DNA from 4 places in the Micromonospora sp. PRAS1 genome. Region 4 is predicted to be linked to each of the others. Evidence: riboswitches for the same ligand, from Rfam matches in the RefSeq annotation. Region 4 holds a riboswitch; each other region holds the start of a gene.
The links. A riboswitch is a leader RNA that binds a small molecule or an ion and turns the genes downstream of it on or off. The one in region 4 is predicted to bind cyclic di-AMP.
Positions count from the first base shown of each region.

Region 1: linked by a shared signal. The riboswitch ahead of AC507J_RS04915 (C40 family peptidase) and the one ahead of AC507J_RS06565 (coiled-coil domain-containing protein) in region 4 are both predicted to bind cyclic di-AMP.
Region 2: linked by a shared signal. The riboswitch ahead of AC507J_RS08840 (C39 family peptidase) and the one ahead of AC507J_RS06565 (coiled-coil domain-containing protein) in region 4 are both predicted to bind cyclic di-AMP.
Region 3: linked by a shared signal. The riboswitch ahead of AC507J_RS21580 (coiled-coil domain-containing protein) and the one ahead of AC507J_RS06565 (coiled-coil domain-containing protein) in region 4 are both predicted to bind cyclic di-AMP.

Region 1 covers NZ_JCANNB010000003.1:245,621-252,903, forward strand. Annotated here, with positions in the region: gene AC507J_RS04895 (DUF881 domain-containing protein) at 1-439, opposite strand, end outside; gene AC507J_RS04900 (cell division protein CrgA) at 662-925, shown strand; gene AC507J_RS04905 ((Fe-S)-binding protein) at 1,197-3,419, shown strand; gene AC507J_RS04910 (C40 family peptidase) at 3,674-4,687, shown strand; cyclic di-AMP (ydaO/yuaA leader) riboswitch at 4,873-5,010, shown strand; gene AC507J_RS04915 (C40 family peptidase) at 5,065-6,063, shown strand; gene dcd (dCTP deaminase) at 6,211-6,789, opposite strand; gene AC507J_RS04925 (pyridoxamine 5'-phosphate oxidase family protein) at 6,865-7,283, shown strand, end outside.
Region 2 covers NZ_JCANNB010000007.1:36,230-43,512, forward strand. Annotated here, with positions in the region: gene AC507J_RS08830 (hypothetical protein) at 1-234, opposite strand, end outside; gene AC507J_RS08835 (TetR/AcrR family transcriptional regulator) at 354-1,001, shown strand; gene AC507J_RS08840 (C39 family peptidase) at 1,069-1,929, opposite strand; cyclic di-AMP (ydaO/yuaA leader) riboswitch at 2,156-2,298, opposite strand; gene AC507J_RS08845 (hypothetical protein) at 2,641-3,426, opposite strand; gene AC507J_RS08850 (acyltransferase family protein) at 3,439-4,563, opposite strand; gene AC507J_RS08855 (alpha-ketoglutarate-dependent dioxygenase AlkB) at 4,822-5,457, shown strand; gene AC507J_RS08860 (uracil-xanthine permease family protein) at 5,540-6,883, shown strand.
Region 3 covers NZ_JCANNB010000024.1:56,986-64,268, reverse strand. Annotated here, with positions in the region: gene AC507J_RS21595 (carbonic anhydrase) at 1-282, opposite strand, end outside; gene AC507J_RS21590 (alpha/beta fold hydrolase) at 431-1,366, shown strand; gene AC507J_RS21585 (HelD family protein) at 1,478-3,592, shown strand; cyclic di-AMP (ydaO/yuaA leader) riboswitch at 3,742-3,873, shown strand; gene AC507J_RS21580 (coiled-coil domain-containing protein) at 3,878-4,984, shown strand; gene AC507J_RS21575 (1-phosphofructokinase family hexose kinase) at 5,154-6,134, shown strand; gene surE (5'/3'-nucleotidase SurE) at 6,131-6,955, shown strand; gene AC507J_RS21565 (STAS domain-containing protein) at 7,002-7,283, opposite strand, start outside.
Region 4 covers NZ_JCANNB010000004.1:266,382-273,664, reverse strand. Annotated here, with positions in the region: gene AC507J_RS06590 (MFS transporter) at 1-818, shown strand, start outside; gene AC507J_RS06585 (hypothetical protein) at 781-1,566, opposite strand; gene AC507J_RS06580 (hypothetical protein) at 1,756-2,154, opposite strand; gene AC507J_RS06575 (helix-turn-helix transcriptional regulator) at 2,269-2,607, opposite strand; gene AC507J_RS06570 (carbonic anhydrase) at 2,800-3,489, shown strand; gene AC507J_RS06565 (coiled-coil domain-containing protein) at 3,593-4,609, opposite strand; cyclic di-AMP (ydaO/yuaA leader) riboswitch at 4,613-4,744, opposite strand; gene AC507J_RS06560 (YibE/F family protein) at 4,911-6,275, opposite strand; gene AC507J_RS06555 (metal-sensitive transcriptional regulator) at 6,596-6,892, opposite strand; gene AC507J_RS06550 (heavy-metal-associated domain-containing protein) at 7,011-7,238, shown strand; gene AC507J_RS06545 (DUF8832 domain-containing protein) at 7,253-7,283, shown strand, end outside.

The DNA of each region.
Region 1 (7,283 bases), on a different contig from region 4:
CCTCGGGCAGGCTGCCGAGCTGCGGCGCGTCGTTGAGTTCGACCGTCAGCCCGGGGCCGGTGAGCGCGGTGAAGCCGGCAACGCCGAGACTTGCGCTGGCGCGTTCCTGCTGTTCCTTGATCGTGCCGTCCGAGTCGGCGAGGTCGGTCGTGCGACTCTCGACCTCCCGGCGCAGCCGGGCGGCGCGTTCCTCATTGGCGGCCACCTGGGCGCGCCGGTCCTCGATCAACTCGGTGAGCTGCGGGCGCCGGTCCTCGCGCAGCGCCGTTCCGCCGGCGGTGCTGGCGGTGGTCGTGAAGAGCAGGCCGGCGGCGGCGGCGATCACCGGTACGCAGATCGACCAGCCTGGTCGGCGTTGCCGTGGCCGGCGAGGCAGCAACCCGGCGACGAGCCGCCGCAGCGCCTTCTGCCACGAGGCCGCGCCGGACGTGTACTCCACGGACCGTTCCCCCTGTCCCCACCTGCTGCACCCGCGCGATGCGGGCTCCAGCGAGAGCCGTCGGGCAGCTCGTTTCCGGTCTGCCCGGTACCGGTCTGGCCCCATTCGTGGATTGGACGAGCCTTCCGGACTACGCTAGCTCTCGAACATTATTGGCCATGGACCGTCGCCCTCGCGCCCGGTTGCAGGCCGGACGAGGTCGTAACCCCTCTGGAGAGCGTCGTGCCCAAGTCTCAGGTCCGCAAGAAGAAGGTGTACACCCCGCCCACGGACGTCCGCCCGACGGCGACAGCGGCGACGCGCAAGCCTAGCCCGCTCTGGCTGCCGGTCTCGGCGGTGTCGCTCATCGTGTTCGGCATCGGCTGGCTGGTGGTCTACTACCTCTCCGAGCAGGAATACCCGGTCATGGAGCTGGGCTACTGGAACCTCGCGGTGGGCTTCGGTGCGATGGTCGCCTCCCTGATCCTGCTCTCCCGCTGGCGCTGAGTCACGCGCGGGGCCGCACCCGGCACCGCGAGCCGGCCAGGGCCGCCCGGCGCGGATCCTGAGGACCTCCTAAGGTGGGCGCAGGGCGACGTGGCCCCGGGTGCGAGAAGACTCACGTTACTCTCGGGTAACTTTGTGCGTAGGCTGCACTGCATGACCGAGCGGAGCGAGGTCATCGACCGATCCGGTTGACGGCGCGGTGCGGTCGACCGCTCGCGCCGACCCGGTCGCCACGCCCGCTCGACAGGCAGCAGACCGGGAGGCCAACTCGATGGGCAGCGTCCAGATCGTCACCACGATCCTCGCGGCGGCCATCACCGCCGCGGCGGTGTGGCTTGCGGTGCGCGCGGTCATGCAGATGACGGGCGTGATCCGGCTGGGTCAGCCCGACCCGACCCGCTTCGGCGACCAGGCCAGCCGCACCAAAACCATGCTCGCGGAGACCGCCGGGCACACCCGGATGCTCCGCTGGAGCGTGGTGGGTGCCGCGCACTGGTTCGTGATGGTCGGCTTCATCGTGCTGTCGCTGCTGGTGCTCGAGGCGTACTTCGAGGTGGTCTCGCCGACCGGCGGGTTGCCGCTGATCGGCAGCTGGACCCTCTACGGCCTGGTCACCGAGTGGATCGGCATCCTCGGCATCGTCGGCATCGTGGTGCTGATCGCCATCCGGCTGGCCAACCGGCCGAACCGGGCCGGCCGCCGGTCGCGGTTCACCGGCTCCACCATGTGGCAGGGCTACTTCGTCGAGGCCGTCGTGCTGGCCGTCCTGATCATGGGCTTCCTGATCCGTGGCTTCAAGGTCGCCACCGACCACTTCGAGTACCCGGCCTGGGCCACCCCGCTCAGCCACGCGGTCGGCGCGGCGCTGCCGGGCTGGGAGGCCGGGGTCAGCGTCGCCGCCCTGATCAAGATCGCCATCTCGATGACCTGGCTCATCGTGATCTCGCTGAACGTGACCATGGGGGTGGCCTGGCACCGCTTCCTCGCCTTCCCCAACATCTTCTTCAAGCGGAACCCGGGCAGCGCCGGCTCCGGCCTCGGCGCGCTGCGGCCGATGATGAGCGGCGGCAAGCCGCTCGACTTCGAGGAGGCCGACCCGGAGTCCGACCAGTTCGGTGTCGCCCAGGTCGAGCAGTTCACCTGGAAGGGTCTGCTGGACTTCAGCACCTGCACCGAGTGCGGCCGGTGCCAGTCGCAGTGCCCGGCCTGGAACACCGGCAAGCCGCTGTCGCCGAAGCTGCTCGTGCTCAGCCTGCGCGACCACGCGTACGCCAAGGCCCCCTACCTGCTGGCGGGCGGCGGCAAGGACCTGACCGGCGAGGAGAAGGCCACCGCCGCGCAGCTCGCCCACGTCGACGTACTGGCGCTGGCCGAGGCGGAGAAGCCGCTGATCGGCGACGCCGAGGCGGGCGGTGTGATCGACCCGGACGTGCTCTGGTCGTGCACCACCTGTGGTGCCTGTGTGGAGCAGTGCCCGGTGGACATCGAGCACGTCGACCACATCGTGGACATGCGCCGCTACCAGGTGCTCATCGAGTCGAGCTTCCCGTCGGAGGCCGGCGTGATGCTGCGCAACCTGGAGAACAAGGGCAACCCATGGGGCGCCCCGCAGAACACCCGCGAGGACTGGACCAAGGGCCTCGACTTCGAGGTGCCGCGGGTCGGCGAGGTCGAGGACTTCGAGTACCTGTTCTGGGTGGGCTGCGCGGGTGCCTTCGAGGACCGGGCCAAGAAGACCACCCGGGCGGTGGCCACCCTGCTGAACGAGGCGGGCGTCTCCTTCGCCATCCTCGGCGAGGGCGAGACCTGCTCGGGTGACCCGGCCCGGCGGATCGGCAACGAGTTCGTCTTCCAGATGCTCGCCCAGCAGAACGTGGAGACCCTGAACGAGGCGTTCGAGGGGCGGGAGAAGGCCAAGCGCAAGATCGTCGCGACCTGCCCGCACTGCTTCAACACCCTGGGCAACGAGTACGGCCAGCTCGGCGGCGAGTTCGAGGTGGTGCACCACACCCAACTGCTGGCCCACCTGGTCGCCACCGGAAAGCTCACCCCGGTGCAGCCGGTCGACGGCGGGGTGACCTACCACGACCCCTGCTACCTCGGTCGGCACAACCGGGTGTTCACCCCGCCGCGCGAGGTGCTGGGCAGCGCCATCGCCGGTGGGTCCGGCGGCGGTGCGGACGGTGGCGGTCTCGTCGAGATGCCGCGTAACAGCGAGCGTTCCTTCTGCTGCGGCGCCGGTGGCGCGCGGATGTGGATGGAGGAGCGCATCGGCAAGCGGATCAACGTGGACCGGGTGGAGGAGGCCATGTCCACCGGGGCGCGGACGGTGGCGGTCGGCTGCCCGTTCTGTTCCACCATGCTCAGCGACGGCGTGAACGGCAAGGGCGCCGGTGAGCAGGTCGAGGTGATCGATGTGGCAAGCGTCCTGCTCCGGTCGGTCAAGCCCGAGCAGTCCCCGACCGCCACGGCGCAGGAGTCGGTAGGCGGCTGACCCACGACCCGTACGCGGGGTGCGACGGTACCTTCACCGGTGCGGCCGCACCCCGTTTACGTATTGGCCCGGATAACTGTTACGGGAATGGTCGACACCCTTTGTATTCGACCGGTAGCGCAAACGTGAATGGGCCGTTGGTTGCCTTGATTCCGCACCACGCCTTCCCTACTCTTGGGCACCGACCGCCGTAGGTCGTCTGTCCCGCCCCCTACCGCTCGCGGGACGCCCGGTGGTCGGTTGCAAAGGAGTCGGTGCCGGTGGCAACCATGCCCCTTCATCGTCGCGCGCCCGGACGCTCCCGCCGTCCCGGTGGCCTGCACCGGGCCGCCCGCCGGCTGGTCGTCCTGGTCGCCGCCGCCGCGGTCGGAGCTGGCCTGCTCGCCGCCCCCGCGTACGCGGAGCCGTCGGTCGAGCAGATCGAGGCGGAGATCGACAAGCAGTGGCAGCGACTGGAACCCACAATCGAGCAGTACAACAAGGTGCGGTCCCAGCTGAAGGTGAACCGCGAGAAGTCCAAGACGATCCAGAAGAAGATCGAGCCGCTGGCCCTGGAGACCGAGCTGGCGATGAACCGGGTGGGTGACATGGCCTCCCGGTACTACATCACCGGCCCGTCGTCCGACCTCGGCGCGGTGCTGCTCAACGCCAAGCCGGACACGCTCGGCGAGCAGATGGCCTTCCTGAACCGGCTGGCGGCGCAGGAGCGCCGCGAGCTGGAGGGCGTCATGAAGGTCAAGAAGAAGTACGACGACCAGAAGGCCAAGCTCGACGCCCTGATCGCCGACCAGGAGGCCAAGGAGAAGCAGCTGGCGGCGAAGAAGAAGCAGATCGACGCCGAGATCAAGCGGCTGGAGAAGTCGCTGCCGGTGACCGTGGTCAAGACGACCAACTGCCCGACCATCAAGGACGTGGTCAGCGCGGCAGCGCGGACCGCCATCCAGGTCGCCTGCGCCCAGGTCGGCAAGCCGTACGTCTGGGGTGCCACCGGGCCGAACTCGTTCGACTGCTCCGGGCTCACCCAGTACGCCTACAAGGCCGCCGGCATCCACCTGACCCACTTCACGGGCGCCCAGTGGAGCGAGAACAAGGCGGTTTCCCGGGCCGAGGCCCGGCCGGGCGACCTGGTCTTCTTCCGCAGCGACGTGAGTCACGTCGGGCTCTATCTGGGTAACAACCTGATGGTGCACTCGCCCCGCGCCGGCAAGCCGGTGAACGTCTCGCCGATCACGACCATGCCGATCGCCGGCTTCCGCCGCCCCGGCTGATCCGCGCCGCTGAGCGGTAGCACAGGAACGAACGAAGGCCCCGGGTCAAGCGACCCGGGGCCTTCGTCGTTGTCGGATTTATGCACCGACAGTGATGGCGTGGGTGTGTTGCGTATCGACGTGGATCGTCCCTACGCTGGGCAATCGCCGGCCGGCTGGCAGCTCCGCCCACCGAGGGCGGTAACGGTCCGGCACCGCCGAGTCGTTCTGTCGAGCGAGCCGGGGACCCAGGTACCCGGGGTGAATCCGCGACGCTCGCGGTAGGGCGCCCCCTTCCCGCCCGAACCCGTCAGCTAACCCGGTAGGCGGTATCGGAAGAAGGAGTACGGAGCCCGGTGGCACACCATGCCCCGCGGCCACCGTCACGACGGCCGGCGATGCCCGGTCCGACGACGGCTGCGCCGCGTTTCCGCTGGTACCGCTGCACCACCGCACTCGCCGCGCTGACCGCGACCGCCGTCATCCTGACCGGCGGCGCGACGGCGGCGTACGCCGACCCCAGGGTCGCCGACATCGAGCGCCAGATCGACGAGGACTGGAACCGGCTCGAACCCGTCATCGAACGGCACAACGCCACGCGGCAGGACCTGGCCGTCAAACGGCGGCAGGCCGATGCCCTGGCCGTCCGGATCGCCCCACTGCAACGGCAGGTTGACGAGGCGATGGATCGGGTCGGCAAGCTGGCCGTCCGGGCCTACAAGGGCGGCACGGTCCGCGTGGTCAACACGCTGCTGGGCAGCAGGTCGCCCGGCGAGGTGGTCGAGCAGCTCGGCCTGCTCGACCGCTACGCACAATTCCAGCAGGAGGACGTACGGCAGGCGCGCGAGCTGCGCGACGAACTGGCCGCCGCCAAGGGTGCGCTGGACCGCAGCATCGACCAGCTGGCGAGCACCGAGGCCGAACTCGGGCAGAAGCGCCGGCAGATCGACGCCGAGATCGACCGGTTGCAGCGGCTGCGGCTGCGGGCGTACGGCAAGGGGGGTGGTGGGCCACTGCGCCCGGCACCCTGTCCGGCCGGCTACCCGGGCGGGCCAGCCGGGAAGGCGGTCACCTTCGCCTGCGCCCAGATCGGCAAGCCGTACGCCTGGGGCGCCGAGGGACCGAACGCGTACGACTGCTCCGGGCTGACCCTGGCCGCGTGGGCGCGCGCCGGAGTGACGCTGCCGCACAACGCGGCGCGGCAGCGGCAGGTCACCGCGTCGGTCAGCCGCAGCGCACTGCGCCCGGGTGACCTCGTCTTCTACTACCGCGACCTGCACCACGTCGGCATGTACGTCGGCGGTGGCTGGGTGGTGCACTCCTCCCGGGCGGGGCAGCCGGTCAAGATGAAGCGGATGGACGACAGCCCGATCCACAGCTTCGGCCGACCCGGCTGACGCGGCTCGCGTACCACGGCCGGGTCCGCGCCTGCGACGGCGCGGGCCCGGCCGTTCAGGCCGAGGTCGATGGCGGTGGCATCTTCATGCGGGGCGGCACGGCGGCTCGCACCCTTTCGGCGTGGCGGGCGATCGTTCCGGTGGGCCTCAGCGGACCGGCCAGGTGCGCCAGTTCTGCCAGGCGCGGCTCGGTGTCGGGCCGCGCTGCCCCTGGTAGCGCGAGCCGTAGACGGCCGAGCCGTAGGGGTGCTCGGCCGGGGAGGAGAGCCGGAAGATGCAGAGCTGGCCGATCTTCATGCCCGGCCAGAGGGTGATCGGCAGGTTGGCCACGTTGGAGAGCTCCAGCGTGACGTGGCCGGAGAAGCCGGGGTCGATGAAGCCCGCAGTGGAGTGGGTGAGCAGACCGAGCCGGCCCAGGCTCGACTTGCCTTCGAGCCGCCCGGCCAACTGGTCGCCGAGGGAGATGACCTCCAGCGTGGAGGCGAGCACGAACTCACCCGGGTGCAGCACGAAGGGCTCACCGTCGGGCACCTCGACCGGCGAGGTCAGATCGTCCTGCCGGGTAGCCGGGTCGATGTGGGTGTAGAGATGGTTGTTGAAGACCCGGAACAGCTTGTCCAGGCGTACGTCGATGCTGGATGGCTGCACCAGGGTGGGCTCGAAGGGCTCCAACGCCAGGGCGCCCGCCTTGATCTCGGAGACCAGGTCGCGGTCGGAGAGCAGCATCGACACACCATAGCGGTACGGGTGACCTGCGTGTCGGACTACCTGCTTAGAACGTATGTTCGATAAGATGTGGTCATGGCTTCCTGGTCCGAATTCGCCGCTGACGAGCCCCGACTCGCCGACGGGATCCGCGTTCTCATGCAGCAGTACGGCCCTGGCTTCGGCTACCTGGCCACGGTCCGCGCCGACGGCGGGCCCCGGGTGCACCCGGTCTCCCCGGTGATCACCGACGACGGGCTCTTCTGCTTCGTGATCGACTCGCCGAAGCGGCGCGACCTGGAGCGCGACGGGCGCTACGCGCTGCACTCGTTCCCGCCCGAGGAGAGCGACGACGAGGCGTACGTCGCCGGTCGGGCCCGGCCGGTCACCGACGACGCCACGGTGACCCGACTGGCCCTCGCGGCCCGGGCCGCCCCGCACGCCGACTGGCGGCTCTTCGAGTTCACCGTCGACGTGGCGATGCTCGCCCGGCACGAGCAGGTCGGCACCGGCGC
Region 2 (7,283 bases), on a different contig from region 4:
CGACAGGTCCAGCGGGTACGGCGAGAACCAGACCTCCAGGCCGAGTTCGGCGGCGATCCGGGCGGCCAGTTCCAGGCGCTCAGGGTCGCCACCGACGAGCTGCACGGCGGTGCAGTGCAGGTCGTCGCGGATGATGGTCAGCTCTCGCCGGACCAGTTCCGGGTCGAAGCGCGGCACGGAGGTGCGGCCGTCCCGGACGAAGCCGGTGTCGTAGGTCATGCCCTTGGCTCGCATGGGCTGTCGGTCCTTCTCCCTCGGGGACGCCACCGAAGTGGGGGCTCGTCATGACGCTAGGCACAGTTCTGCGCGCACGCAAGTTTGCGGCCACGCAGAGATTGTGCGATGGTGAACGGGTGACAGCAGGCCGCCCCTCCTTGCGGGAACGGAAGAAGCAGGCGACCAGAGCGGCGCTCCGGACAGCGGCGCTGCGGCTGGCCCTGGAACGTGGGCCCGACAACGTCCGCGTCGACGACATCGCCGAGGCCGCAGGGGTGTCGCCGAGGACGTACAACAACTACTTCGCAAGCCGCGAGCAGGCGATCGTCGCGGCGGTCACCGCAGAGCGCACGGCACAGGTCGCGGCGGCCGTCATCTCCCGACCCGCCGAGATCGGCCTCGCCGACACCGTGCTCGACGCCGTCGTCGGGCAGTACGCCGACCAGGGCGACCAGCCCGGCGCGACGCTGCTGATGATCACGACCAGCCCCGCCCTGCGCGCCTGCTACGTCGACACGGCCAGCACGATCGAAGGCCCGCTCGCCGACGCCATCATCGAGCGCCGCCCGGGCATCGACCGCCTGACCGCCCGGGTGCTCGCGGCCGGTGTCGGCGCAGCCGCCAAGGTCGCACTCGGGCAGTGGTTGGAGTCGGCGAACGTGGCACCGTCGATGCCCGGTTTCGTCGTACCGTCCGGGTCGCTGCCCGACCTCGTCCGGGCCGCGTTGACGCCGCTCGTGCCGGCGCTCGACGCGGCCGACGCGGCAGGCGGGGCCGGACGGTAGGGCGTACGACGACAGGGCGCCGGCCCCCCAGCGGGGAACCGGCGCCCGGTCAGGTCGGTCAGGTCGGTCAGGCCGAGTAGCCGCGAGTGGCCGCCCAGTTGGCCAGGTCGATGGTGCTCATCCAGTACGAGTAGTAGGACGCGTCGGCCGAGTCGGCGATCTTCACCATCCGGCCCTCGTCCTCGTAGCCCACCACGGCGATGTAGTGCCCGCCGGGGAAGGAGTGCCAGCGGCCGTCGGTGTCGGTGGCGCTGCCGGCCACGTTCACCACGACGCTGCGCCCGTCGGTGACCGCGGCCACGACGTCGGCCTGGAGCTGGTCCATCTGAGCCGGGGTGGCCGAACCACCACGGATCCACCTGGTCTGGTAGGGGCTGCCCTTGAGCACGGCGTTGAGTACCCGGGTGGTGTCCTCGGCCGAGTTGGTGCCGGCGAAGGTGGTGCCGAGCTGGCTGGCCAGGGTGTCCTGGTCGCGTTCGACGCCGGCGGCGCTGAGCGCGTTACGCACGGCGGCCGGGCCGCAGTAGTAACCGTTGATCTGGGCCTGGTAGTCGTAGTCCAGGACCTTCTTAGCCGGCGGCTTCGGTGCGGCCTTCTTACTTGTCACGTCCGGGTCCGGCGCGGCCGAGCTGGCCTTCGGCGAGGGCGACGGCGAGGCGGCGACACTTGCCGCAGCCGATTCGCTCGGCACGGACGACGGGCTCTGCGCCACCCGGGCGTCGCTGCGGGAGACCGCCGCGTCGCCGCGCAACTCGGCGACGGTGGTGGTCTGGGCGGTGACCGGGGCGTCCCCGGTGCCGGCGAGCGCGGCACCCGCGCCGGTCGCCAGGACGAGCGCCGCCGCCGATCCGGCGACGATCTGGTACGGACGCTCCGTCGCCAGGCGGCGGAGCTGACGCTTGACGGTGTGCTTCACGGAATCCTCCACGAGGGCTGGGGCGGACGCCGTACCGGCACCGGCGGTCGGGTCGGCAGGGGACACCGACGACCACGCGGACGCGGACGGGCCGTTCGAGGGATCCGCCCGGGAACACCGGGCGGTGGCGGTGGGTCCGGTATTCAGCTCGCTGTCGGCGAGCCGGCGAACGCGGACACCGCGATGCCGTGGAGGCGTGGGAACAACTGGGGGATCGGTACGTGCTGCACGCGGATGGAACTCCTTCCGACGCCGCCGACCGGGTTAGCTGACGGATTCGGGCGGGAAGATCGCCCTACCGCGGGCCGAGGCTCGCGGATTCACCCCAGGTAATGCGGTGGGTCCCCGGTTCGTGAGATCACGATTGAGCGGGTCGATGCGGCGTCGCCTTTTGCGATCGGTAACCGCACCGGACGGGGCGACATTACTGGTCGGTCAAACCGCGCGCCAACCCCTCATTCCCTGCACAAACATGATCCAGCTCGATTATTTTCGGGTATTCGGCGACTGGCGTCGCTCAATGGGATTCGGGGAATCGAGTACGCCGAAAGGCGACAACCGGACCGAGTGCACAAAATGTCCCGGAGATTACGTAGCCGATCCACCCCGACGCGCACGGTGACCGTTTCCTGCGGCGGCGTGACCGGGGTCACCCAATCCGGGTCACGGTGACCGGCACCCGAGACGAGGTCCGTCCGACCACCCGAGCGGGCGGTCATCCGATCAGCCCACCCGCGCCGGCCGCCAGCGCCTGATGACCGCCGGGCGACCGAGAGCGGCCCGGCGCCGCGCCGGCAGCCGCTCCGGCCGGAGCCGCTCCGCGGCGGCGTACGCCTCGGCGGCGAGCGTACGGGCCGCCTCGGCAGCGAGTCCGGCCACCCGCCACGCCTCGCGCTCGCGCGCCTCGGCCGTCCGGTACGCCGCCAGGCGGCTGTCGCGCAGCAGCCGGGCAAGGGCGATCTCCTGCTCGGCCGGGTGCCATCGGGGGTGCCAGCCGGCCCGCCGAGCGAAGACCTCGCTTAACTGCCGGGCCGTCAACTCGCCCCGCCAGTGCGCGAGCATCGCGGCGCGGTGCAGCCACCGTTCCCGGGCGGCGTACTCGGCCGGGCTCCGCACAGCACCCGGCACGGCGAGCGGCACCGTGGCGGCGAGCCGCCGGGCAGCCCGCTCCGCCTCGTCGTACGCGGTCCAGGCACGCCCGAGTTCCTCGTGCGCCACCCGCCAGGCGTCCCGCCACCGCCTGGCGTTGCGCTCGGCACCGGCCGCCGCCACGGCCACCTCACCGGCGTACCTGCTCAGGTCCGCGGTCGTGGCGACGGCGGCATCCTCGGCCGGGGCCACGGCGGGGTCCTCGGCCGGGGCGGGCAGAGCATCCTCGGCCGACCGGGCCCGCTGCGGCCGGGCGACCAGGGCGGTGAGCACTCCGAGCGCGAGCAGCAACAGCACCGACCAGATGGCGACCGCCCGGGGCACCTCGGTCAGGAACTGGTAGAGGACGGACTGCTCCATGATCGGCCGAGCTTACCGTCCGGAGTGGAGAGTCCTGCCGCTCGGGCGCGACGGCGCGAGCCGACGCATCATGGGTTGCTCGACGTACCGGTGCAGCAGCGCGGCCAGAGCCAGGGTGAGCAGCAGGAACCCGATCACCGCGAGCGGCCCCCACCAGCCCGGGAAGCCGGTCCCCCAGTCGCCGGTGAGCCGCAGGATCGTCATGATCACAAACACGTGAACCAGGTAGAAGGCGAAGGAGACCTCACCGAGCCAGACCATCGCTCGGGACCGCAGCGGCGAACGGCTGCCCCGTACGTCGGCGTCGGCCGCCGCCGCGATCAGCACCACGTACGCCGCCGACAGGATCGCCGCCCACATCTCGGCGCGGATCCACTGCGAGGCCAGCACCCAGGTCGCCACGAAGATCAGGCTCGCCACCGGCAGGCGCGGACCGCGCCAGCGACCACGCAGCATGAGTTCGGCGGCGGCCACGCCCATCCAGAACTCCAGCGACCGGACCAGCGGGAACACCTGCGTGAACCACCACCGGTACTGCTCCGGCACCAGCGTCTGCGCCGGCCAGAGCGCCAGGATCAGCAGCGGCACCGCGATCACCACGGCCCACAGCAGCCACGGCCGGGCCCGTCGTACGAACGGCAGCGCCAGCGGCAGGCACAGGTAGAAGAACAACTCGCAGGAGAGCGACCAGCTCACGTTGTTGACGCTGTAGAAGTAGCCGGGACGGGGATCCCAGGCCTGGAGCAGGAACAGGTTCTCTAGCGCGGCCACCGGGTTGATCGGGTCGGCGAACCAGAGCGCGGCAAGCATCGCCACCGCCCACATCAACAGGTGATTCGGGTAGATCTTGGCGAGCCGGCGCCGCCAGAACCGCCTGCGGGAGTCACCGGGTCGAGCCGACCAGACCAGCACGAATCCACTGAGGACGAAGAAGAACTGCACCCCGGAGAGGCCGAGGGTGAAGATCTTGCCGACCACCGCCTGGTGGTCCGGCTCGGCGATGATCCGCATCGTCCCGGCATGGAAACCGAAGACCAGCAGCGCGGCGACCCAGCGCAGCCCGGTCAGCGACGGCAGCCGGCTCGCCGCGCCCCGTCCGGTCGAGGCGGTCGGCCGGTCGATGGTCGTGCTGGTCATCCTGGTACCTCGATCGTCCGCGGCGTCACCAGCACTCTGTCTCCTCCCAACGGCCGGGCGGCCGGATCCGATCAGCCACCAGGGACGGCCCGATCGACGCCGCCCGCCGGGCACCCTACCCGCCCGGGACCGACCCCTCGCTCCCCCATACCGGCCGCCAGCACCACGACGCGGGCCGCCCCGGAACACCCGGAGGAACCCCGGACACGACATCACTCGGTCGCACACATGTACTAACGCCCCTGCTAGGGTGGGCTCATGTCGCAGGCCGCGTACCAGCCGTCGATGCTGGAGGTCACCGAGGCCGCACCCACCCTCGGGCCGCTGCCCGGCCAGTTGCGCCGACATCCACTCGGCGACGGCGCCTGGGTCGACCACCTGCCGGGCTGGGTGCACGGCTCCGACCAGGTGCTAGACGTGTTGCTGCGGGAGGTGCCCTGGCGCGCCGAGCGACGCACCATGTACGACACCGAGGTCGACGTGCCCCGCCTGCTCTGCTGGTACGGCGCCGGCCGGCCGCTGCCGCACCCGGTGCTGGCCGCCGCCCGGCAGACCCTGACCCGGCACTACGCCGACGAGTTGGGCGAGCCCTTCGTCACCGCCGGCATGTGCCTCTACCGCGACGGCCGGGACAGCGTGGCCTGGCACGGCGACACCCAGGGCCGCTCCGCGCACACCGACACCATTGTCGCCATCGTCTCCTTCGGCTCGCCCCGCCAACTCCTGCTGCGCCCGCGCGGCGGCGGTCCCAGCCTGCGCTTCCCGCTGGGCCACGGCGACCTGATCGTCATGGGCGGCTCCTGCCAACGCACCTGGGAACACTCCGTGCCCAAGACCGCCCGCCCGGTCGGACCCCGGGTCAGCGTCCAGTTCCGCCCCGACGGCGTCGCCTGAGGGTAGGGCCCCGGGGGCCCATGCTAGAAACAACGTTCAGGGTCGACCGTGCCCCCGCCACCTCGGATGCGAAGGGCCAACCATGACCCAGTCCCCCACCCCCACGCGCTCCCGCTGGTCCCCCTGGTCGGTGCACGGCGACGGCCGGTCGATCCGCCCCGGCGACGTGGTGCACCCCGACGAACGGCTCTCCTGGCCGCGCACGCTCGGCGTCGGCGTGCAGCACGTGGTGGCGATGTTCGGCGCCACCTTCACCGTGCCGCTGATCACCGGCTTCCCGCCGGCCACCACGCTGTTCTTCTCCGGGCTCGGCACCCTGCTCTTCCTGGTGATCACCGGCAACCGGCTGCCGTCGTACCTCGGCTCGTCGTTCGCCTTCATCGCCCCGGTGCTGGCCGCCAGCTCCGGCGGCGACATCGGCCCGGCGCTCGGCGGCATCGTGGTGGCCGGCGCCGCACTGGCCCTGGTTGGCCTGGTGGTGCAGATCGCCGGGGCCGGCTGGATCAACCGGCTCATGCCGCCCGTGGTCACCGGCGCCATCGTGATGCTGATCGGGCTGAACCTCGCCCCGGTCGCCTGGGACGGCGGCGGCAACGGCGGGGTCAAGGCACAGCCGCTGATCGCGGTACTCACGCTCACCGCGATCCTGCTCTTCACCGTGCTCTTCAAGGGCTTCCTGGCCCGACTCTCCATCCTGCTCGGCGTCCTCGTCGGCTGGCTGGTCGCCGCGACGACCGGCGGGCTGGCCCCGGCCGCGGTCACCGGGCTGCGCGAGGCCGCCTGGGTCGGGCTGCCCGAATTCCACGCCCCCAGCTTCAGCCTGCGCGCCATGGTGCTGATCATCCCGGTGGTCCTGGTGCTGATCGCGGAGAACGCCGGCCACGTCAAGGCGGTCGCCGCGACGACCGGCCGCAACCTGGACCGGGACATGGGCAAGGCGTTCATGGGCGACGGCCTGGCCACCGTACTCGCCGGCTCCGGCGGCGGCTCCGGTACCACCACGTACGCCGAGAACATCGGCGTGATGGCCGCCACCCGGGTCTACTCCACCGCCGCGTACTGGGTGGCCGGGCTGGCCGCGGTGCTGCTCGGGCTCAGCCCCAAGGTCGGCGCGCTGATCCTCACCGTGCCGGCCGGCGTCCTCGGCGGCGCCACCACCGCGCTCTACGGGCTGATCGCCATCCTCGGCGCCCGGATCTGGCTCGACAACCGGGTCGACTTCCACGACCCGGTCAACCTGCTGACCGCCGCCGTCGCGGTGATCATCGGCGCCGCCGACTACACGCTCAGCGCCGGCGACCTCTCCTTCCACGGCATCGCCCTGGGCACCGCCGCCGCCCTGCTGGTCTACCACGGCATGCGCCTGGTGGCCCGCCTACGCGGCACCACCCCGGCGTCCCGTCAGGGCCCCGAACCCGAACTCTGACCATCGGGCCGGTCACCGGGTCAGAACTGGGCGAAGAACCGCCAGACCTCGCCCTTGGTCCAGGTCCTGGCGCCGCTGTCCCCGCCGTCGCGACGAGGGTCGGCCGCCGGCAGATCCACCGGTTCGCCGTCGGCCGTCGCACCCGAGCCGCATGATCAACCCCGGCCGACACTTGTGGATAGACCCATGGCTACAGTAGCCAGCGCCAGGGGTGGGACACGTGCCGGCTGGCCGCTGCTTGTCCGGCCTAAACCACCCAGCGCCTCGCACCACAAAGGAGTATTTGTGGCCCTATCTGCACGAAGAATGGCCTTGTCGATGCCGGCGCTTGCCCTGCTGGCGACCGCCGCGCTGGTGGTCCCGACTGCAACAAAGGCGGAAGCAGCGACCTGTGTACGCT
Region 3 (7,283 bases), on a different contig from region 4:
GTCCAGCACATGCCCGCCGGTGCGGATGACGCAGATCGAGCCGAAGGTCTGGTCGAAGATCGCCTCCAGCGGCACCCGGGAGTCGATACAGCCGAGCAGGACCGCGTACGGCTGCTGGTCACCGGAGGCGCTCGCCGCCGCGGCGGTCACGTCGTGCCCGTGCACCGGCTGGCCGCTGACGAAGCGCCGGTTGCCGGCGAGCAGTTCGGCCAGGGCCGCCCGGGGCGTACCGCCGCGCGCCCGGCCCGACGTTCCGGTGCGTACCGCCCGCGACACCGCCATGGCTCCAGCTTGGTCGGGCCGGCCCGGGCGCGGAGACGGTTGGCGAATCTTCCGCTCGTCCCGGTTCGCGTGGTGTCATGACGGGTAGCCGGTGTTACCACCGGGTATCCCAGGTGTTACGCATCCGCGCGGCCGTGGGGAGGTGGCCATGCCAGAGCCCGTCGAGGTACGGCTCTCCGACGACGTACGCCTGCACGTGGAGGCCAGCGGACCGACCGATGCCGAGGTCACGGTGGTGCTGGTGCACGGCTGGACGTTGGACGGGCGGAGCTGGCACCGGCAGCTGAGCGCCCTGCGGGAGAGGTTCGACTCGGTCCGGGTGGTCGCATACGACGCGCGCGGACACGGCCGCTCCAGCTGCATGACGTTGCCCACCGCCACCCTGGCCCAGCTCGGCGACGACCTGGCGGCGGTGCTTGACGCGGCGGCGCCCACCGGCCGGGTGGTGCTGGCCGGCCATTCGATGGGCGGCATGACGATCATGGAGTACGCGCACCGCCACCCCGACCACTTCGCCCGCCGGGTGGCCGGACTGGTCTTCGTCTCCACCACCGCCGAGGGGCACACCCACACCGTCTACGGCCTGTCGCCACGGATCGCCCGGTTGATCCGGCTGGCCGAGACCACCGGGGCCGGGGTACTGGCCCGCTGTGGCGCCTGGCGACCGCCCCGGGCCCTGCTGCGGGCGCTGCGCCCCAGCATCCGCTGGATGCTCTTCGGCGAACGCTGCGATCCCGTCGACATCCGACTGGTCACCTCGGCTGTCGCCCGTGCCTCGCTGCGCTCGATCGGCGGCTTCCGGGCCTCGTTCGGCGCCCAGCACCGGTTGGCGACGCTGGCCGAGCTGGCCCACCTACCGGCCGCGGCCCTGGTCGGCGACCGGGACCGACTCACCCCGCCGCCGTGCGCGGAGTCGATCGCCGCCGCGCTGCCCGCCACCGAGCTGACCGTCTGCCCCGGTGCCGGCCACATGCTGATGATGGAGCGCCCCGAGGAGGTCAACGCCGCCCTGGGCGGCGTACTGCGCCAGGTCCTCGCCGCCGCACCGGCCCGCGTCGGCCCTCGCCGCCGACGCCGCCCCTGACCGGGGTCCTTCCGCCACCGCCGACGTTGCGAAGGTGCCCTTCCGGGCACCTGTTCGGCGGGGCGTAATCTCGTGCGGTTGGCCGGGCGGCGTCACGAGGAGAAGCGAGCGGTGGATCAGAGCACCCTGGATCAGGAGATCGCCGTCGAGCAACGGCATCTCGACCGGGTGTACGCGCGACTGGCCGAGCTGCGTCAGGCCGCGGTGCGGGCCGAACGGGACGGCTACCGGCTGGCCCGGGTCGGTAACTTCGGCGCCCTGGTCGAGCGGGACGCGATGGTCTTCCACGCCGCCCAGCGGCGTCATCTGCTCGACGCCGAATACGAGGGACTGGTCTTCGGCCGCCTCGACCTGCGCGACGGGCAGGTGCTCTACGTCGGGCGGCTCGGCATCCGCGACGAGGACGCCAGCACGCTTGTGGTGGACTGGCGGGCGCCGGCCGCTGCCGCCTTCTACCAGGCCACCCCCGCCGAGCCGCTCGGCGTGGTGCGCCGCCGGACGATCCAGTCCAGCGGCGAGCGGGTCACCCGGATCGAGGACGACCTGCTCGACCCGGACGCCGCGCCGCCGGAGATGCCGGTGGTGGGCGACGGTGCCCTGCTGGCCACCCTGTCCCGGACCACCGGCCGGGGCATGCGCGACATCGTGGCGACCATCCAGCGGGAGCAGGACGAGGCGATCCGTTCCCCCGGCTCGGGAGTCACAGTCGTTTCGGGCGGTCCGGGCACCGGCAAGACGGCTGTGGCGCTGCACCGGGCCGCGTACCTGCTCTACGCCGACCGCAGCCGGTACGCCGGCGGCGGCATCCTGGTGATCGGTCCCTCCTCGGTCTTCGTCGAGTACATCGCCTCGGTGCTGCCGTCACTTGGCGAGGAGACCGCCACCCTGCACTCGCTGGGCAGCCTCTTCCTCGGGGTGGCCGCCACCCGTACCGACAGGCCCGAGGTGGCGGCGATCAAGGGCTCGCTGCGGATGCGCAAGGTGCTGGAACGGGCCGCCCGGGACGCCGTGCCCGACTCGCCGGCCGAACTGCGCCTGCTCTACCGGGGGCAGCTGCTGCGGCTGGAGCGCAGCGAGCTGGACGCCATCCGGGACCGGGCGTTGCCCCGGGGCGCCCGCCGCAACGAGGTGCGCCGGGCCGGCTTCGACGGGGTGCTCGCCGCGCTCTGGACGCAGGCCCGCCGGCTGGGCATTTCCGGGCTGCCGGAGCAGCGTGCCTTCGAGGACGAGCTGATCGACCGGACCGACTTCCGGGACTTCCTCAAGGCCTGGTGGCCCCGGCTGCACCCCCGGCACGTGCTCGGCTGGCTGGCACATCCGGACCGACTGCGCCGCTACACCGCCGGGCTGCTCTCCGGTGCCGAGACCCGGCTGCTCGGTCAGGCGTACCGGGAGTCGGCCGAGCAGGGGCCGAGCGTGGCCGACGTGGCACTCCTCGACGAGTTGGACGCGCTGCTCGGCAAGCCGATGCGCCCGGCCCGCCCGAAGCGCGACCCGTACCAGCTGGCCGGCGGGGTACGCGAGCTGAGCACCTTCGCCGACCGGCAGCGGGCCGCCCGGCAGGCGGCCCGGGAACGCCCGGAAGACTACCGGGACTACGCCCACGTGGTGGTCGACGAGTCTCAGGACGTCTCGCCGATGCAGTGGCGGATGATCGGCCGACGCGGCCGGCTGGCCTCCTGGACCGTGGTCGGCGACCCGGCGCAGACCGCTTGGACCGGTGATCCGCAGGAGCTGGCCAGCGCCCGGGACCGGGCGCTGGGCCGGCGCCGCCGGCACCGGTTCACGCTCACCACCAACTACCGCAACTCGGCGGAGATCTTCGCGGTGGCGGCGGCCGAGATCCGCCGGGTGTACCCGGATCTCGCGCTGCCCACGGCGGTCCGCACCACCGGGGTCGACCCGGTGCAGCTGACGGTGCCGGCGGCAGAGCTGGCGAGCACCGTCGCGACGGCGACGAGCACCCTGCTCGACGAGGTCGAGGGCACCGTCGGGGTGATCACGCCGGTGCCGCGCCGGGACGAGGTCGCGGCCTGGCTCGATGGCCTCGGTGGGGAGCGCCTACAGGTGGTGACCAGCCTGGAGGCCAAGGGCATGGAGTACGACGGGGTGGTGCTTGTCGCGCCGGGCGAGATCCGGGCGGAGCCCGGTGCCGGGGTACGCACCCTCTACGTCGCCCTGTCCCGGGCCACCCAACGGCTCACCACGGTCGACCCGACCGGCTGACCAAGTCCGGGAAAATTGCCGCCTTAGTGGCGTTATGTCTGATTTACTGGTGAACGAGCCAGTACCAGGAGTCACAGTGGCTGCAACAGTCACACCAGCCCCGGTACGCTCGGACCCGGCCTCCGCCAGGCGGCACCCACCGGTGCCGGCGGTGGTCGCCGCCTAATCGCCCGCCAGGGCGAGCCGGGGAACCATGTTCCTGGGGTGCATCCGCACACGCGGTAGGGATCTTCCGTCCCGAACCCGTCAGCTAACCCGGTCGGCGGCTGACGGAAGGACATGTGCATGCCAGCAGTGGCAACCGTGAGACCGGCCGCCCGGATGGCGGCCCTGACCGCCGCGGGGCTCGCCCTCGTGTTGAGCGTCACGCTCGCACCGTTCAGCCCCGCGGCCGCCGCGCCACCACCGTTGCGCGCGGCAGCCCCCAGCGACGTGGACGACGAGGGTGGTACCCCGGCGCTGCGCGCCCAACTGGAGGCGGCCAGCAAGGGCTATCTCGACGCCAAGACCGCGCTGGACCGCTCGGTCAAGCGGCAGCAGGAACTGGCCAGACGGCTCGACGCCACCGAGGAGCAACTCGGCGACCGCACCGCCAAGGTGGCCGAGATCGCCGCGCAGGCGTACCGCACCGGTCGGCTCGGTGCCGCGTCGGCGCTGCTGAACAGCGGCACCCCGGCCGGCTTCATGGACCGGGCGGCGGCGCTGGACGTGGTCGCCGCCAACGAGGACCGCGCGGTGCGCGAGCTACAGGCGAGCTGGGACGAGATCCGCCAGACCAAGCGGGCGCTGGACATCGAGGTCCAGGAGGAACGCAAGCAGGTCGCCGTGATGGCCAAGCGCAAGGAACAGGCCGAGCGGGCGCTGACCGTCGCCAACGAGCGGGCCGAGGCGGCCGAGCGCGCCGCCGAGGCGGCCGAGCGGGCCACCCGGGCGCCGACGAGCACCCGGTCGTCCAGCCCCACCGCCAAGCCGGCGCCCCGCAACGCCAACGGCTCGTGGCCGAAGGAGTCGTGCAGCGTCAACGACCCCACCCCGGCCAACGGCTGCATCACCCCGCGTACGCTGCACGCGCTGAACCAGGCCAAGGCCGCCGGCTTCAAGCGGTACGTCTCCTGCTACCGCTCCGGCGGCTCGGGTGAACACCCGAAGGGTCGGGCCTGTGACTTCGCCGCACAGAAGAACGGCTTCGGCGGCGCGGCCACGGGTGGCGACCGGACGTACGGCAACAACCTGGCGGCGTACTTCGTGAACAACTCCGACCGGCTCGCTGTGCTCTACGTGATCTGGTACAAGCAGATCTGGCTGCCCAGCAGTGGGTGGAAGACGTACAGCGGCGCTCGCGGCGACCCGTCCAGCGACCACACCAACCACGTGCACCTCTCGGTCTACTGACGAAGGACCGGCACGCCGGGTGGGTCGCCTCGCAGGGGCGACCCACCCGGCGTCGTTTCCGCCTCCGCCCGTCGCCGTGCGCCGTCGCGTCACGTTGGTTACCGTCCTTGCAGTAAGCGGACATTTCGTCGTCGCCAGCGGGAGGAACGGTCATGGACAGGTGCCAGCTGTGAGCGGGCGGGTCATGGTGTTCGCACCGACGCCACTGCTCACCGTCACGATCGACCAGCCGAACGACAACCCCGAGCTGCACCTGCATCCCGGCGGCCAGGGCGTCTGGCAGGCCCGGATGGTGCTGTCGCACGGCGTCGACGTCGTGCTCTGCACGGCGCTCGGCGGCGAGATCGGGCAGGTGTTGAAACCGCTGCTGGTGAGCGAGGGCGTCGACCTCAAGGTGGTGACGCGCGACTCGGGCGGCAGCGGCGGGTACGTGCACGACCGCCGCGAGGGCACCCGGCAGGAGATCGTCGACGTGACCGGCCAGCCGTTGAGCCGGCACGAGCTGGACGAGCTGTACAACCTGGCCCTCGGCGAGGGGCTGCGCGCGGCGGTGAGCGTACTCAGTGGCCCGAACGATCCGTCACTGGTGCCCGCCGACCTCTACCGCCGCTTCGCCGCCGACCTCGGCGCCAACGGCAGCCGGGTGGTGGTCGACCTCTGTGGCGAGCACCTGAACGCCGTACTGGACAGCGGGGTCTTCTTCCTCAAGGTCAGCCACGAGGAACTGATCGCCGACGGGCGGGCGGCCGGCGACGAGGCGGAACAGCTAATCGCCGCGATGCACGAGCTGCACGCCTCCGGTGCCGAGAACGTGGTGGTCAGCCGGGCCGACCAGCCGGCGCTGGCGCTTGTCGAGGGCGAGGTGTTCGAGGTGCTGATGCCGCGCCTGGAGGCCGCCGATCCGCGCGGTGCGGGCGACTCGATGACCGCCAGCGTGGCGGCCGTGGTGGCCCGGGGCGGCGACGTACGCACCGCCATCCGCACCGGCGCGGCGGCCGGCGCGCTGAACGTCACCCGGCACGGGCTGGGCACCGGCCGGCTGGATTCGATCACCGGCCTGGTCGACCGGGTCCGGCTGGAGCCGGCCGGCACCCAGCCGCAGCAACGCACCACCCCGGACGAGCTGGCCCAGCGGGTGGCCGGGCGATGACGCTCCGGATCCTGATCACCAACGACGACGGCATCAGCGCGCCCGGCATCCAGGCGCTGGCCCGTGCGGCGGTCGAGCGCGGGCACGAGGTGGTGGTGGCCGCGCCGCTGGAGGAGGCGAGCGGCACCAGCGCCGCGATGAGCGCGGTGGAGCAGGACGGGCAGGTGGTGGTGCACGAGCACCCGCTGCCGGAACTGGACGGGGTGCCCGCGTTCGGGGTGGGCGGCACCCCCGGCTTCATCGCGCTCATCGCCGTACACGGTGCCTTCGGGCCGCCGCCGGCGGTGGTGCTCTCCGGGATCAACCGGGGCGCCAACGCGGGGCGCGCCGTGCTGCACTCCGGCACGGTGGGGGCCGCGTTCACGGCCGCCGCCAACGGCTGCCGGGCCATGGCCGTCTCGCTTGACGTGTTGTCGATTGGCGAGGCCACCGCGGCCAGCGGCGGCGCCGCGGTGGCTGCCGCCGCCCGGGTACGCGACGCCGACCGGCACTGGTCGACCGCCGCCCGGGTCGCGCTGGACCTGCTGCCCCGGCTGACCGCCGGGCCGGTGGAGAGCGTGCTCAACGTCAACGCGCCGGACCTGCCCTTCGAGCGGCTGCGTGGCGTCCGCCGAGGCTCCCTGGCCACCTTCGGTCAGGTACAGATGACCGTCGCCGAATCCGGCCACGGATTCGTGCGTACCGCGCTGGAGGAGCCGGGTGAGGTGGTGCAGCCCGGCACCGACCTGGCCCTGATCGCCGAGGGTTACGCATCGGTGACGGCGGTCCGGGCCGTCACCGAGGCGGTCGGCGTCGACCTGTCGGATCTCGACGCCGGCTGAGCACGCCGGGCCGCGTCTTCTGGATCTCGCCGAGTCGAGATCTGGGCTAGGCGCCGGGCAGCACCTCGGGAGTCGCGGCGGCACCGGCGTAGTAGGGCTCGGGAGCGCCGAAGAGGCCGAGCAGTCCGGTCACCCAGAGCTGCCGGTGCACGAACCGACTCGGCTCGGTGACGACCAGCTTCACGCCACTGACCTCGGCCGTCTGGAAACCGGCGACCATCGCGCTGATGCCCACCGAGTCGATGAAGGTGACCAGCCGCATGTTGAGCTCGATCCGGGCCGGGCGCCCCTTGGCCAGCACTTCGGCGATTGCCTCTTTCACCTCGTA
Region 4 (7,283 bases):
TCGCTGGCGGCAACATCGCTCTGCTGCTGGGCGTGCCGGCGGGCACCTGGCTCGGCGAGCGCGCCGGCTGGCGGATCTCGTACCTGGCGGTGGCCGGGCTCGGCGCGATCGTGCTCGTGACGGTGGCCTCGTTGCTGCCCTCGGCCCGGCCCGATGAGGGGCATGCCGCCCGGGGCGCGGCACCCGACGCCCGCCGCTTCTGGCTGCTGGTCGCCGTCGCCGTCCTGACCACCGGCGGTGCCATCGCCGCGTACACCTATGTCGCTGTCTTCGTCACCGAGGTCAGCGGGTTCGCCGTCTCGTCGGTCGGGGCCATCCTGCTGGCCCGCGGCATCGCCAGCGTGCTCGGGATCCTCGCCGTCACCGCGGTGGTGGACCGCAGCCCCTGGCTCGCCCTGTGCGCGGTCGTCACGCTGCAATCGGTGTCGCTGCTCGGGCTGTACGCCCTGGGGCACCGGCCTGCCGCCTCCGTCGTCCTGCTCGCGCTGAGCGGGCTGGCGTTCGCCGCGTTCACCGCGACGCTCGGCGGTCTCGTCCTCCAGGTGGCGCCCGGACGGTCCGACCTGGCCGCGGCCACGCTGTCCGCCGCCGTCAACGTGGGCATCACCGCCGGTGCCCTGGTCGGTGGGATCGGCCTGGAGCGTCACGGCGTACGCAGCACGATGCTGATCGGCGCCCTACTGGGCAGCGTCGCTCTGCTGCTGGCCCTCGGGGAGCGATTCATCCCTCCCGCCGCCGGGCGGCCCGCCGGCAGTGTCGACGACGTTCAGCGACAACCTGCTAGGCGGGCACCGGTGCCCGGCCGACGACCACGGTAGGGAGGTCGCGGGTCTGCTCGGTGTCGCCGAGCCCGACCAGCGGCAGCACCGACTCGCGCTCCTCGATCGGCGGGAGCAGCGCGGCGATCATCTCCTCGCGGAGGCTGTGCGCCGCCGCGCCGGCCAGCTCCGCGGCCCGCCAGGCCGCCTGCTCCTGTTCCCGGGCCGCCCGCTGTCGGGCGAAGAGGTGGTCGCGTACCGCCCGGCGCAGCCGCAACTCCTGCTCGACCGGGTGCAGCCGGGGATCCCAACCGCGGTGCGCGAAGACGTCGCTGAGCTGTTCCACCGACAGCTCCCGCAGCCAGTACGCGTCCAGCGCCGCCCGGTGCAGCCAGCGCTCACGGTCGGCGTACTCGGCGGGGGTGCGTGGGGTCTGCGGCAGGGGCATGGCGGCGGCGTCCGACAGCCGGCGGACGTTCGCCTCCGCCGCCTCGTACGCCTGCCAGGACCGCTCGGCCTCGTCCTGCGCGGCGACCCATTCGTCGCGCCGGCGGCGTGCCGTCGCCTCGGCCCGTTCGGCGGCGACGGCCACCTCCCCGGTCCAGCGATCCTGGTCGCGCTGCCGGTCGGCGTGCTCGTCGGGGGTGGGCAGGGCGGCGTCGAGAATCCGGGCACCGGCGTCGAAGCGGAGACGCCGGGGACGCAGTAGCAGCCCGCCGACGGCGAGCGTCAGCACGCCCAGCAGGCTCAGCCAGATCGCGGCGGCGCGGGGAACATCGAGCAGTACGGAGGAGAGAGCGGTTCGCATCATCAACACCTCGCGGTCGAAGGAGGGTCGTCGACTGGGCGGGACTGGTGTCTGACGGCTGGTCCGCTGCCGGAGATCGCGGGATCGCGCCGGTGATCGCCGGGTCCGACCGGCATCGGCGGGTCGAACGCCCGGGGACGAGCGGCGGGTGAAACCGCGGCGGACGGCGAAGCGGTCCGGGGCCGTCGGTCAGGCGGCGGGTGGACCGCGTCGCGTCGGCTCGCCCGCACCGGCGGCGACACGCGGGCCGGCGAGGTCGGCCGGGACGGCGGGGGCCGGGGCGGGGCGGGCGTCGGCGAGGTCGGCTCGGGCCGGGCCGGTCGCCGGCTCCTGCGCCGTGATCCGCTCCTGCCGGGTCGCTGCCTCGTCGGTCGCCTGGCCGGGCTCGACAACCGGTCGAGCCGCGACCGTGGCGGCGGCCGGCCGGGCCGGAAGATCGAGGGCTGCGGGCTGACCTGGGAGGCCGGCCGCGACTGCCCCGCCGAAGCCGACGACGAGCACGAGGGCCGCAAGCGCGAGGCGGGTCAGCTCCCGCAGCGCGCGCAGCGTCGCCGGCCACATCGGACGGGCGAACGCGGGAGACGGCACGCGTCCAACCTATCGCTCTGTCCCCGAGATCGCAGTGCCAACGCGGTACGCGGATCGTGAAGCACACCACTTCGTCCAGGATGGACGGTCAGGACGTGCCGGCCAGGGGAGGGCTCACCGGTGCTCGGCGGTGCCGCTCACCGGTTCGTTCGTGAACAGCGCCAGCAGGTCACCGACCTGGCGGTCGGCCTCGGCCGGGTGGCGGAACCGGCCGGCCGGGTTGAGGGTGTACTCGTTGCGCCGGCCGACCCGGGTGCGCCGCAGGTAGCCGCCCGCCTCCAGGTCGGCGACGATGGCCTGGGCGGCCCGCTCGGTGACCCCCACCTCGACTGCCACCTCGCGCAGCCGGGCGGTCGGGTTGCGGGCGATGGCGAGCAGTACGTGGGCGTGATTCGTGAGGAAAGTCCAGTTTCGGGCACTTTCCCGTTCGCCTGTGGTCGCCATGCTGGCCATCGTATGTCCGCCGCTCCGGGCGCAGCCTGCTGTGCCCTGCTGTCCCGCCGTTGGCAAGCGTTGCGGGATACCTGAAATGCATATCACGCATAGCTTGACGTAGCTTTGCGGTGCGTGTGACGGTGGTGGCGGCCCGTGACCAGTGTCGGCCGGGATGACCAGGCATTACACCGAGAGACGAGGTGACGCCGGATGAGTCGACCCGGATCGATAAGCGAGCAGCGAGGACCGGAGCGGGAGTTCCTCACGGCCGACGTACCGGGTGCCCCGGAGCGCGCGCTTGCCGAATTGATCGCCGGTAACCGCCGGTTCGTCACCGACGCGCTCCGGCATCCCAACCAGAACGCCAGCCACCGGGCCGCCGTCGCGGCGGAACAGCACCCCTTCGCGGTGATCGTGGGCTGCTCCGACTCCCGGCTCGCTGCCGAGATCATCTTCGATCGTGGGCTGGGCGACCTCTTCGTGGTCCGGACCGCCGGGCACACGGTCGGGCCCGAGGTGCTGGGCAGCGTCGAGTACGCGGTGACCGTGCTGCGTACGCCGTTGGTGGTGGTGCTCGGGCACGACTCGTGCGGCGCCGTGCAGGCGGCCCGCGCGTCGGTGGCCACCGGCACGCCTCCGCCGGGTCACCTCGGAGCCGTGGTGGACGCGGTGGTGCCCAGCCTGCGTCGGGCCCGCGAGGCGGGGATCGAGGAACTGGACGGGATCGTGGACATCCACATCGCGCAGACCGTGGAGGCGATGCTGGAGTCCTCCGAGGCGCTCGCCGCCGAGGTGGCCGCTGGCGGGTGCGCGGTGGTGGGCATGTCGTACCGGCTGGCCGCCGGTGAGGTGCGGGCGGTCACCGCGCGGCCGGCCGAGCTGGCCGGTGCGCCCGCCTGAGCCGCCGGACCGACGCCGAGGGCCGTTCCGGGCCGCCTGACTGACGCCGAGGGCCGTTCCGCCAGCTGGCGGAACGGCCCTCGGTTGTCGCTTCCGGGTGCGCTCAGAGCAGTGACACGTGTACGTGGTCGGTGTGGTTGGACGGGCCGCTGTAGGAACTCCAGCGCTCCGTCGCCGCGAACCAGATCTGCCGGTTCCAGATCACGTAGTAGATGCCCAGCCGGTCGGCGTTGCGGACCAGGAAGGCCGCCAGGTTGTTGCCGTAGATCCGGGTGTCGTTGTTGTGCCACGGCGCGAAGCCGCTGTTCTGCAACGACCAGTCGCAGGCCCGGCCCTTGGGGTGCTCGAACTTGTCACCGGGGCGCCAGCAGCCGACGAACCGGTCGAAACCGGCCCGCTTGACCTCCTTGTACATGTGCAGCGTCCGGGGCGTGATGCAGCCCGACGTGGTCGGGTCGTTCTGGTTGCACGACTCGGGCTTCCAGCCGCCGTCCGCGGCCCGGTTCGGTGCGATCCGGGCGACCGGGGAGGTGGCGGCCACCAGGCCGCCGGTGAGGCCCTCGCCACCGACCAGCCGGAGCGACTTCTCTGCCTCGGTCTTCTTGCGGGCCATGTCGTTTGTCAGCTTCCGCTGCTCGCGTACCTCGGCGTCGAGCGCGAGCTTTGCCGTCTCGGCGCGCAGCTTCACCGCGTTGACCTCGGCCAGCTTCTTGTCGTTGACCAGGTTCAACTCGTCGAGCGCGGAGGCCCGGTCGATGAACGAGCCAGGGGCGTTGCTCTGCAACAGCATGCCGATCGCGCCCACCCGACCGGTCCGGTACGACTGCGTCGCGATCTCCGCGACCTGCGGGGAGAGTTCGTCCAGGGCAGCCTGGGCGCGGCGGACCTCCACCGCGAGTTCGAGCTGCTTCTTCTTGGACTTTTCGAGCTTCGCCTTGGCCTTGGTGAAGTCCCGGTTCGTCGCCTCGATCAGGTCGTTGAGCATCGGCGGGTCGTCGTCGTGCTCCGCCGGTGCGGGTGGCTTCGGCGCGGCCGTCGCAGGCATCGGCCCCGCGAACACGGCGAACGCGGCGCACACGGCCACCACGGGTGTCAACCAGCGGCGTAGGGGTGCCGTCACTGTTTTCCCTTCCATCGACCGCCGACCGGGTTAGCTGACGGGTTCGGGACGGAAGCGGCCCCTACCGCAGTCGCGGATTCACCCCACGTACCTGGGTCCCCGGTTCGCCTGGTGGCGATTGGGCGGCGGCACCGCAGGCGCTGGGGTACGCCTTCGGCGGTGACCGGCAGTGAGGTTACCCGAGAGTCGATCCGGGCTTCTACACCCCGAACCGGGCCAGATGCGTCATTTCGTAATCGCGGTGAGTGACCAGCGACACTCGTGCTGGCCGTGCCGGCCGAGGCGGTCACGTTGAGGAGTGTCACCATGTGGTGTCCGTGCTCCTGTCCGGGTCGGGCCACCCCGGCGGGGTGGCGGTGGGCGTGTTGCGGGTACGCGGTGTGCTGAGGGCGTGCAGCGCCTCGGCCCGGTCCGTCGCCGGCCGGGAAACCGTGGAGGTGTCATCGTCGTCCGGGCCGCCGGGGTCGCCGCCGACCCTGCCGCGCTGCTGTCCGGCCGTGGTCACCAGCGCAGCCAGGGCGGTGGTGAGCGGCACGGCGGCGATCAGCCCGAGCGTGGCCACCACGCTGCGGACGATCTCCTGGGCGAGGAACTCGCTCGTCACGATCTGCCCGAGGGCGCGGGAGTCGGCGGTGAGCAGAAGCAGCAGCGGCAGCGACGCTCCGGCGTACGCCAGGATGATGGTGTTGACCACGGAGGCGATGTGTGCCCGCCCCACCCGGGTCGCCGAGCGGTACAGCTCGCGGCGGGAGAAGTTCGGGTTGGCGTGCCGCAACTCGGTGACCGCGGCGGCCTGGGTGACCGTGACGTCGTCGAGCACGCCCAGTGATCCGATGATGATGCCGGCCAGCAGCAGGCCGTGCAGGTCGACGTCGGCCCGGAACATGGAGAGCGTGGTGGCGTCCTCGCTGCCGAAGCCGGTCAGGTGGGTGGCTCTGGTCGCGGCCAGGCCGAGCAGCCCGGTGAGCACCAGGCTGCCCAGGGTGCCCAGCACGGCAACCGAGGTCTGCGCGGAGATGCCGTGGGTCACGTACAGCACCACGAACATGATCAACGCTGAGCCGACGATGGCGACCAGTAGCGGCGGACTGCCCGCGCTGATGCCGGGGAGCACGAAGGTCAGCAGGATGGCGAAGCTGGCGGCCAGGCCGGCCAGGGCGGCCAGGCCGCGCAGCCGTCCGAAGGCCACGATGGCGGCGGCGAAGAGCACCGCCAGCCAGATCAGCGGCGTGCCCCGCTGGTGCTCGGCGATGTTGTACGTACTGATCGACGGATCCTCCGGGTCGAAGAGCGCGACCAGGATGATCTCGTCGCCGGTGCTGACCCGGGGTGCCCCCGGCCCGTCCGGGATGGGCGTCTGCACCTCCTGGCCCGCGTCGGGGCCGTCCTGCACCTGGACGGTGACGGTGCCGCACGGACCGGCCGCCGCCGTCGGCGTGCCCTCCGGGACCGCCGGGTTGGGCGGACAGGTCTCGGTCACCACCCGGGTGACCGTGCCGTGGTAGCGGGGGGTGTCGTCGGCGGCCTCCGGCCGGGGGGCGTCCCTGGGCCAGAGCACCAGGGCGGCGATCAGGGTGACGAGAAAGAGGGGGACCACCGTCACGATGAGGATCCGCCGCACCCCGGGCGGGGTGGGCGGAGCGGAACGGGTGTGGTCGGCGCCCATTCAATGTCTCCCAACGATTCCAGGGCGGAGTACGTGCCGGCGGCCGGGTCGGTTCAGTGCCTTCGCACCGCCGTCGCGCGGCGCGGCACGGGTTGCCGGAGCGTGGTGAAGTGGCTGCGTACCGTGATGTCCGGGCCGGCTCTCGACGGCCGCCGCGGTGCGGCGGGGGAGGCGGACGCCCGGGGGCGGGCGCGGGCCGCGGGACACGGATGTCGGCTGGGCATCGTGAGCGAATGGTAGCCAGCCCGGCATCCGAACGCCTGTCGCGAGGGTTTGTCGGCGGTTCGTGGCGCGCCGGGGCCTGAGGTGGTGTCGGCTGGTCAGCCGCGCTTCATCAGGCGGCCGACGGCGGCCATCATCTCGGTGGCCATCTCGTCGGCGCGCCCCTCGGCGGCACCCTCGTGCATGCAGTGCCGGGCGTGCCCGTCGAGCAGGCCGAGGGCGACCTTGTCCAGCGCGGCCTGGATGGCGGAGATCTGGGTGAGCACGTCGATGCAGTAGCGGTCCTCGTCGACCATCTTCTCGATGCCACGGACCTGGCCCTCGACGCGGCGCAGCCGGGCGAGCAGCTGGTCCTTGCTGGCGGTGTAGCCGCGGATCGGCGCAGGAGTGCTCATGCGGCCAGCATAACGTACCCCCTGGGGGTATGTTACGGTCGACGGGACGGATACCCCCGGCGGGTATTTGGACGGGTCGCCCGGTCCACCCCTGGTCGGGCGTGGAGAGGAGAGTTCCATGGTCACCACGACGTACCAGGTGCAGGGCATGACCTGCGGGCACTGCGTCAACGCGGTAAGCGCCGAGGTCGGTGCGCTTCCCGGCGTCAACGAGGTGCAGGTCGATCTCGCCGCCGGTCGGGTCACCGTCAGCAGCGAGCAGCCGCTGGACGACGACGTGGTCCGCGCGGCCGTCGACGAGGCCGGATACGAGCTGGTCGGCGGCGGCGCCGACCAGCGGCGGTAGGCCAGGGTGTCCCGATGAACACGGCGACCAAGCTGGGCGGCTTCG